DNA from 2 places in the Embleya sp. NPDC005575 genome. Region 2 is predicted to be linked to the other one. Evidence: riboswitches for the same ligand, from Rfam matches in the RefSeq annotation. Region 2 holds a riboswitch; the other holds the start of a gene.
What was found. A riboswitch is a leader RNA that binds a small molecule or an ion and turns the genes downstream of it on or off. The one in region 2 is predicted to bind cobalamin.
Positions count from the first base shown of each region.

Region 1: it holds a riboswitch for cobalamin, as region 2 does, so the genes downstream of both, ABZS54_RS14595 (energy-coupling factor ABC transporter permease) here and ABZS54_RS35685 ((2Fe-2S) ferredoxin domain-containing protein) in region 2, are expected to answer to the same signal.

Region 1 covers NZ_JBEXCV010000034.1:30,911-35,321, forward strand. Annotated here, with positions in the region: gene ABZS54_RS14585 (class II aldolase/adducin family protein) at 392-1,246, shown strand; gene ABZS54_RS14590 (RDD family protein) at 1,449-1,994, shown strand; cobalamin riboswitch at 2,167-2,377, shown strand; gene ABZS54_RS14595 (energy-coupling factor ABC transporter permease) at 2,405-3,118, shown strand; gene ABZS54_RS14600 (energy-coupling factor ABC transporter substrate-binding protein) at 3,115-3,483, shown strand; gene cbiQ (cobalt ECF transporter T component CbiQ) at 3,488-4,231, shown strand; gene ABZS54_RS14610 (ATP-binding cassette domain-containing protein) at 4,228-4,411, shown strand, end outside.
Region 2 covers NZ_JBEXCV010000165.1:3,420-7,830, forward strand. Annotated here, with positions in the region: gene ABZS54_RS35675 (HEAT repeat domain-containing protein) at 1-1,317, opposite strand, end outside; partial or broken gene ABZS54_RS35680 (carbohydrate-binding protein) at 1,443-1,685, opposite strand; gene ABZS54_RS35685 ((2Fe-2S) ferredoxin domain-containing protein) at 1,718-2,170, opposite strand; cobalamin riboswitch at 2,305-2,461, opposite strand; gene ABZS54_RS35690 (GntR family transcriptional regulator) at 2,688-3,431, shown strand; gene ABZS54_RS35695 (ROK family protein) at 3,531-4,411, shown strand, end outside.

The DNA.
Region 1 (4,411 bases), on a different contig from region 2:
CCGTGCGCCGATACCGACGACCTCGGTCGAATTCACGCCCCCGCCGCTCAACTCACGCGCCCCTTCCCCTTTGTATGCGCCCGTCTTTTTGCACATCACCCGCAACCATGCGCGTCGCCCATGACTTGGCGCATCGCTGTGCGGGTCCGGTAATTCGAGTTCGACTGCTTCGAACTCGACCTCCCGGACTCGCTGAACGGCAGCGTAGAAGCAGCCCGAAGCGGATCGCGGGCAATATTCGCTTAATTTCCGGAAACCCGACCCGGACCGCGATGGGGCGCTAAAATCCACGGCTTCGTGCGAACGCACGTCCGCCCGGGGCTGTCCTCGGATGTGACTCGCCGGTAGCGTCGGCCGAGATCCCGCGCGACCCGAGTCCGAGGAGATGGACATGTCCGGCACCGATGCGCAGCAAGCCCAGGACGTGCAGGCTCAGCAGCCGACCCCGCCGCGGCCGGTGTCGCCGGCGGACCTGAGCTTCGCGCTGCCGCCCACGTTCGAGACCGTCGAACAGGAGCGCCGGCACCGCAAGGAACGATTGACCGCCGCGCTGCGGCTGTTCGGCCGATTCGGCTTCGAGGAGGGCGTGGCCGGGCACATCACCGCACGCGACCCGGAGCTCACCGACCACTTCTGGGTCAACCCGTTCGGGATGTCGTTCAAGCACATCACCGTGGACGATCTGATCCTGGTCAACCACGAGGGACAGGTTGTCGAGGGCCGCTTCCACGTGAACCAGGCCGCGTTCGCGATCCACTCGCAGATCCACGCGGCCCGCCCGGACGTGGTCGCCGCGGCGCACAGCCACTCAGTGCACGGGCGCGCGATCTCCGCGCTCGGCATCAGGCTCGAACCGATAACCCAGGACGTGTGCCCCTTCTACGAGGACCACGAGCTGTTCGACGACTACGCGGGCGTCGTGCTCGACGCCGAGGAGGGCCGCCGGATCGCCAAGAGGCTCGGCCCGCGCAAGGCGCTGATCCTGCGCAACCACGGCCTGCTCACAGTCGGGCAGTCGGTCGACGCCGCGGCCTGGTGGTTCATCACCATGGAGCGCTCCTGCCAGGTACAACTGCTCGCCCAGGCGGCCGGCGAACTCAAGCCGATCTCGCCGGAGAACGCGCGGCTGACCCGGGAACAACTGGGCAACGACACGGTCGCCTGGATCAACTACAAGCCGCTGTACGACGTGATCAGCCGCTCCGAGCCGGACCTGTTCGGGGCGGACGGTCCGATGACGATCTGATCACCCGGTATCGGGCGCGGCGCCGGGCCTCCGGGCATCAGGGCCACCGGGCCACCGGCGCATGCTCTTCGATCCATTCCGGTGACCGCTCGATCACCCGCCCGGTGCCCGGTCGGCCCTCATGTCCCTCGACCGGGCGCAATCTCGGCGATATCCGGCCGCGCCGGGAGTCAACCCGCCCGCTTGCGGAAAGTACAAGGACATGTACGAACGCAGCCTTCCGCAGCACTTCGCGCGCTCGGCGCGGCCCGCCCGGTCGGGTGCCCGGTTGTGGCTGCCCGATGTCGAGAGCCCGCTCGACTCCTCGGTGCCGTGGCGCCGAATCGGCCAGTTCCTGGTGGACGTGGTGGCCTCCGCACTGTTGCTCGGGACCGCGATGTTCCTGTTCGTCCTGCTGCCCACCCACCCCGACGGTTCGATCCGCAGCGGTCCGTTGACCGCGACGATCACCGCCGGCGTGGTCGTCGTCGCGGTCGCGATCCTGCTCTGGTACTGGGTGCTGCGACCCGCAGAGCACGACGGGCGCACGTGGGGCATGCAGGTGTTCGGCATCCGCGTCGTGGACGTGTCCGGCGGGCGAGCGGGCCGGCGCCAACTGGGGATCCGCTGGCTGCTGTTGGCCGTCGACACGTTCGCACTCGGCGCGATCGGGCTGACCGCGATGCTCACCGACGGGCGCCGCCGGCGGGTCGGCGACCGGGCGGCGGGCACCCTGGTGGTCCGCGGTCGCGGCCCCGGCCTGGACTGAGTCCGCCGCGAAGCACTCGTGCTCGCCTTCGAGCACCTCGGTCGCCTTCCCGCGGCCCGCGCCGGCGCGTCGACCGCGTTCCGGAATGCGGCTATTGCTCGGCCGCTCCGCCCGCATTGTGGTCTTGCGCACGGTTTGCAAAAGCCACCTTGTCGCCATGTCCATCCGACCACTAGTGTCGGCTCGCCGTGGTGTTCGGGAAGCCGGTTCGATGCCGGCGCGGCCCTCGCCACTGTGATCGGGAAGTTCTCCTCCATCCCCGCGGAAACGTTGATTCGTCGCCTCGGGGAAGCCACTGGGACCGCTTGCGCGGCCCCGGGAAGGCGGAGACGTGAACGTACGACCCGTCAGCCAGGAGACCGGCCACGGCGATCGTCCGTCCACGAGGTGTTGGAGAGGGACCCTTCCTCATGCATATCGCCGAGGGCTATCTGCCCTGGGAACACGCCGCCGCCTGGGGCGTCGCGTCGGCCCCGTTCGTCGTCCACGGCGCCCGCGCGCTCACCCGCGAGGTGCGCGACCGCCCCGAGAACACCCTTTTGCTGGGCGCCTCCGGTGCGTTCTCGTTCGTCCTGTCCGCGCTGAAGATCCCTTCCGTCACCGGGAGTTGCTCGCATCCCACCGGCACCGGGCTGGGCGCCATCCTGTTCCGACCACCCATCATGGCCGTGCTGGGCACGATCACCCTGCTCTTCCAGGCGCTGCTGCTGGCACACGGAGGGTTGACCACGCTCGGCGCGAACGCGTTCTCGATGGCGATCGTCGGCCCGTGGGCCGGCTACGGCACGTATCGGTTGGCCCGCTCGCTGCTCGATCGACGCGGCGGCACGATGCCGCTGGACATCGCGGTGTTCCTGGGCGCGTTCGTCGCGGACCTGAGCACGTACTGCGTCACCAGCGTGCAGTTGGCCCTCGCCTTCCCCGACCCCGACAGCGGATTTCCCGGTGCCCTGGCCAAGTTCGGCGGCATCTTCTCGCTCACCCAGATCCCGCTGGCGATCAGTGAGGGTCTGCTGACCGTCCTGGTCGTGCGCTTGCTGCGGCAGTCCAGTCGAGGCGACCTGATCCGCCTCGGTGTGGTCACGGACGCGCGGGTCGCGGGCGAGGAGGAGAAGACCAAGTGAAGCGCTCGACGAAGATCAACCTGCTGATCGTGCTGGCCGTGGTGCTGCTCGCGGCGCTGCCCGTGGTGTTCGGGATGGGCGATCACAAGGACGAGCCGTTCGCGGGCTCCGACACCCGGGCCGAGACCGCGATCACCGAGAACGACCCCGACTACGAGCCGTGGTTCAGCCCGCTGTACGAACCGCCGTCCGGCGAGATCGAGTCCGGGCTGTTCGCGTTGCAGGCCGCCCTGGGCGCGGGCGTGGTCGGATACATGTTCGGCGTCAAGCGCACCCGTCGCAGGCTTGCGCCGGAGGCCGCGGACACGCCCGACGAGCCGGCGGGCGCGGCCGACGAGGCACCGGTTTCGGCATCGGGTCGCTGATCCCGTGCTGCCGATCGATGCGGCGGCGCATGCGAGTTCGTGGCGCCGCCGCCATCCCGCCGACAAGGCCGTGCTCTCCTTCGGGCTGCTCGGCTGCGCGGTGGCGCTGCCGCCGTGGCCCGGCGCGGTGCTGGTCGCCGGGACCGTCCTGGTCATCGCGTTCGGGTTCGCGAAGGTGCCCGCCCGGCGGCTGTGGCGGGCCGTCCGCGCGCCGCTGGGCTTCGCCGCGACCGGCGCCCTGACGCTGCTCGTGGGCGTCGGCGCGGACGGCGTCGTCTGGGCCGAGGAAGGCCCGCGGCACGCGGGCGAATTGCTGGCCCGCTCCACTGCCGCCGGCCTCGCGATGTTGTTGTTCGCGTTCACCACACCGCTGTCGGACGTGCTGCCCAGACTGACCCGGGTGGGAGTCCCGGCCGCCGTGGTGGACGTCGCGGCGGTGATGTACCGCATGTTGTTCCTGCTCTACGACACGACCGCGCGGATCAACCAGGCGCAGGCCGGCCGGCTGGGCCATCGCACCCGACGGGCCCGGTGGCGCTCGGTGGCCGGGCTCGGCTCGGCGGTGTTCGTGCACGCGTTCGCCCGCGCCCAGCGCTTGGAGGCGGGCCTGGCCGGGCGTGGCTACGACGGGCGCCTGCGGGTGCTGGTGGACGAGGTACCGATCTCGCGCGTCTTCGTGGCGGGCTCCCTGTCCGTGGTGGCGGCGGTCGTCGCCGCCACCCTTCTCCTGGTATCGGTGGTGCCGTGAATCCGTTGCGGGTACGAGAGATCGGATACGCCTACGAGGACCAGCCGCCGGTGTTCGCCGGGTTGTCCCTGACCGTTTCGGCCGGGCGCGCGCTGGCCCTGCTCGGGCCGAACGGGAGTGGCAAGACCACGCTGCTGCGGCTGTTGACCGGCGGCCTGGCGCCGGACTCGGGACACGTCG
Region 2 (4,411 bases):
CTCCAGTGTGCCCAGCGCCGCCCGAGGAGCCCTGGGCAGGGCGGCGAGCACCGCGCCCTCCGCGCCGTCCGCGTCCCGGTGGCGCAGTTCGCGCAGGACGGACAGGATCGGCTCGGGCCGCTCCGAGGCGGCCAGTCGCGCGGTGAGCACCTCGACGACCGGCAGGTCGGCTGCCCCCTGGGCGGCCGCCGCGTGCAGCAGGTCCAGGCATCGAGGCCAGTGCGGATCGTCCTCCGAAACGGCCGTCAGGACCCGCACAACCTCGTGCCGCACGGTGAACAACACGATCGCGAAGTCCGCGGCGGACACGCGGTAGTCCGCGAGCGCCATCTCGATCACCGCCGGCACGTCGTCGGGCCGGACGAAGTGACCGCGTCGATGCATTGCCCGCAGACAGGCGACGAACGGCACGGCGAACAGCAGCGGGTCCATGCGCGCAAGCGCCGACAGTGCGGCCGTATCGCCGCGTTCGGCGAACTCCCCGACCAGTTCCAGGGCGCGCCGCCGCCGACTCCCCGGCAATCGCGGATCCGCCGCGATCTCGCGCAGCAGCCCGGAGAGGCCGAACCGGGCCGCGGTCTCCACGGCCTCGGGGTACTCCGTCACCAGCCGCCGCAGCGCCGACTCCAGGCCCGCCGGCGCGTCCCCGGCGGCCCACGGTTCGGCCAACTGGGCCAGCGCTCCCGCGACCACCCGCGCCCCGCCGGCCGGCTCCAGCAGCTCGACCAACCGGCCGCGCGCCTGCTCGGGCCCCAGCAGCGCGCCGTACACCCCCTCGCGCAGTACCCGCAGCGCCCCCGCGCGCAGCACCGGATCGGGCCGGGCGACCAGCCCGCGCAGGTAGTCGTCGAGGTCGGCCGGCGCGTCGGCGTCGATCGAGCCGACCGCCCGGTACAGCTCCTCGCCCGACGGTTCGGCCCGCACGGTCGCCTCGGGTCGGCCGATGATCTCGGCTCGCAACCAGGCGATCCGAACCTTGGCCGGCCAGGCCGCCGACCGCCATTCCGGCACCGGGACGCGCAGTCGCGCGTACGCCTCGGCCAGTACCGCCGCCGTCTCGGCCGGCCCTGCCGGCACTTCGGACAGCAGGCTCGCCGACTCCGCGGTCGAGCCCTGATCGGGCCGCCCGGCGCGTTCCCGGAGCAATACGACTCCGAGGTGGCGCGGCGCCGGGTCCGGATGTCCGATCAACTGCCGCAGCACCGCGACCGGGCAGGGCGTCGTCCCGTCGAAGTAGGCGGAGAGCCGGTCCACGTCGCCCCGGCGCACGGCGTCCGTCACGGCGTCCGTCACGGCGGCATGGTCGGAAGTCGTCATCGCTCGATCCTAGGCAGGCCGCCGAATCGGCACGAGCGAGTATTCGGCGGTGGGGGTCGACACGCGCCGGTGGTCCGGGATTCCGGCGGTCCCGCTCACCGGGTACCGGTCCCGCTGCGGTCCGGTCAGCAGGCGCCCAGGTCCTGCCAGACGCCCCATTGGCCGGTCGTACCCGGCTCCTCGCCCTGGGTCCACCACTTCGCTTTCCACGGGTGACCCTTGTGCGACACGGTGTTGTTCGCGACGTAGATCGCGGCGCGGTCCCACGCCGTCGTGGTGCACGTGCTCGGCGGGACGGTGGTCGGCGGTGTCGTCGGCGGCGTCGTGGTGGTGGGCGGTGTGGCGCCCGCGAACCGAACGGAGACTTCGCGGTCGGGCAGGCTCCCGGCATGAGCCCTCGTCAGGATTCCAACCCCTGCCTGGCCTTGCGGTTCGGTGTGAATTCGTACAGGTCCAACAGCCCCGGGGCATCCGCGACCCCCGGGCCGCCCGCCGCCGCCCACGCCGCTATCTCGCCGGTCGCTTCCCGGTCGTTGACCGTCCCGAACCAGGTCGGCCGGCCGCCCGCCGCACGGCCCGTCGGCGAGGGCTGCACCACGATCACATTGCCGCGCTCGCACGGGCCCAGACAGTCGCCGAGCCGGACCGCGACCCGAGTGCCGGTCAGCGCCGCGCCCAACGCCGCCAATTGGCCCGCGTGATCGGCACCCGCGATCTTGGCCGTGCCGCAACAGCAGCCCCGGCACACGGTGATCGTGCACGCGGCCGAGTCGGCGGACCGCGTGGCGGATTGCGCCGCGCGATCACGACGAGCGGCACGCTGCGAGCGGTCCGAGCGGTCCGAGCGGGTCATGGGAACTCTCCTTCGCGAGTTCGATCCGGGGTCCCGACCGGGACGACGCGGCGGCGCCGGCCACGAACACGCGACCGACCCTCCCGCGAGGCTCCGGTGGGCCGCGCACGGACGGGCCGCGCACGGGCGAAGGCAGGTCTTCGGACTCGTGGGCACGCCGGCCCGTCCGGGCACCGACACCTACCGGCCGTCGCTTCCCGGACACCGTGCTCGGCGTCCAGTGCGTGATGACGGCTCTCGTTCCCACTCACCGCTGCGGGGCAGTTCCGGGCTCACACCGGATTCCCTCTTGCGACACGCGCCCCCGGCCGGGGCGGTGAACCATTCGCGCAGGTCAGCTTAGGCGCCTCCGGTCCGGGCGCGGTGATGTGAGCCAGGTCACCGGCAACTTGGACCGACTTGGTCTGGACCTTTCGCAGTCGGACGCGGTTATATTCAACCGTCTTTAGTAAACCGAGCATGCAATAAGTCCGCGCCGCGCAGGCGTCGGTCAGCCGAGGGGGCGTCCGTGGGCAACATGGCGACATTGCCGGACGAGGCGGTCCTCGGCGAGCCCAAGTACTGGCAACTGCGCACCTCGCTGCTGAAGGCGATCGAAGAGGACTTCAGCTCCGGCGACATCCTGCCCAACGAGCGCGACCTCGCGGCCCGCTTCGGCGTCGCCCGGGCCACCCTCCGGCACGCCCTCGAACAGCTCGAACTCGAAGGCCGCCTGGTCCGCAAGCGCGGCGCCGGCACTACGGTCGCCGGACCGCGCGTGGACGTCTCGCTCAGCGCCGACGGCGAGGGCTGGCCCGGCGTGGACCTGCGCGACCGCGAGGTGATCGACTGCGCCACCATGTCGGTGACCGACCACTTCGCGGACACCCTCAAGGGCCGCCCCTCGGCCCTGGTGCACCGGCTGCGCCGCCGGCAGTTCTCCATGCGCCAGGTGGTCGGCCTGGAATGCCTGTACGTCTCCCGCGCCGTCGTGCCCTCGCTGTCCACCCGCGTCCCGGGCTTCGAGCGCGCCTCGCTGATGCTGCGCCAACTGCGCGGGCACCGCCTGGAGGGCCGGCACCGCGCAGTCGAACTGGGCGTGGCCGAGGCCGAGGAGGCGCGCTACCTGGAGCGTCCGCCGGGTACGGCCGTGCTGATCGTGACGACGACGTACACCGCGCTCGGCCGGACCGCCGCGGTCACCGTGGCGACCTACCGCGCGGACACCTGCCGGCTGGCGTTCGCCGAGGCGGGGCCGACCGCGTTGCGGCCCGCGTCCTGATTCGACGCGAAACCTGGGTACCATCCGCGCCTGAGCGACGACGGGCGCGACGGCCCGGACGCACGTACCGCGCGCCGGCGCGATGAGAGGACAAGAGCTGTGGCACAGGCGACCGGCGGAGACTCCTCCGTGGTCCGGCGGATCAACTCCGCAGCGACCCTGCGCGCGTTGCGCGGTGGCCAGGTGTCGACCGTGACCGCGCTCATGGAGGCCACCGGTCTGTCCCGCCCCACCGTCGAGGGTGTCGTCGACGGTCTGCTCGCCGAGGGCCTGGTCGTGGAGACCGCCACCGCCGAGAGCGAGGACGGCAGTCGTCCGCGCGGTCGGCCGGCCCGACGCTTCCGCTTCCACGCCGAGGCCGGTCACCTGCTCGGCATCGACGTCGGCGTGCACCATGTCCGGGTCGTGCTCGCGGACCTCGCCGGCACGATCGTCGGCCGGGCCGCACGCACCGTGGAGGAGGACTGCGAGACCGAGGAACGCCTGGAGCGGGTGCGCAGCCTGGTCAGCGAGACCCTGCGCCGGGCCCAGGTCTCCCGGGGTTCGCTGTGGGGTGTGGGCGTGGGCACGCCCGGGATAGTGGATACCGAAGGCGTGGTCACGCTCTCCTCGGCGATGCCGGGCTGGACCGGCCTGGACCTCGGCGGCCGACTCGGCCGCTCGTTCAGCTGTCCGGTCCAGGTCGAGAACGACGCCAACCTGGCCGCGATCGGCGAACGCTGGAAGGGCGTCGCGGTCGGTTCCGACGACATCGTCTACGTGATGGCCGGCCTCAGCCCGGGCGCCGGCTCGTTCATCAACGGCCGCCTGCACCGCGGCTTCGGCGGCGCCGCCGGCGAGATCGGCGCGCTGCACCTGCTGGGCCGCCAGGTCACTCCGGAGAATCTGCTGTCCACCACCGGCACGCCGCTGCCGCCGCTGGACGAGGCGGCCGTCGGCGAGGTGTTCCGGCACGCGGCCGAGGGCGACCGGACCGCGAC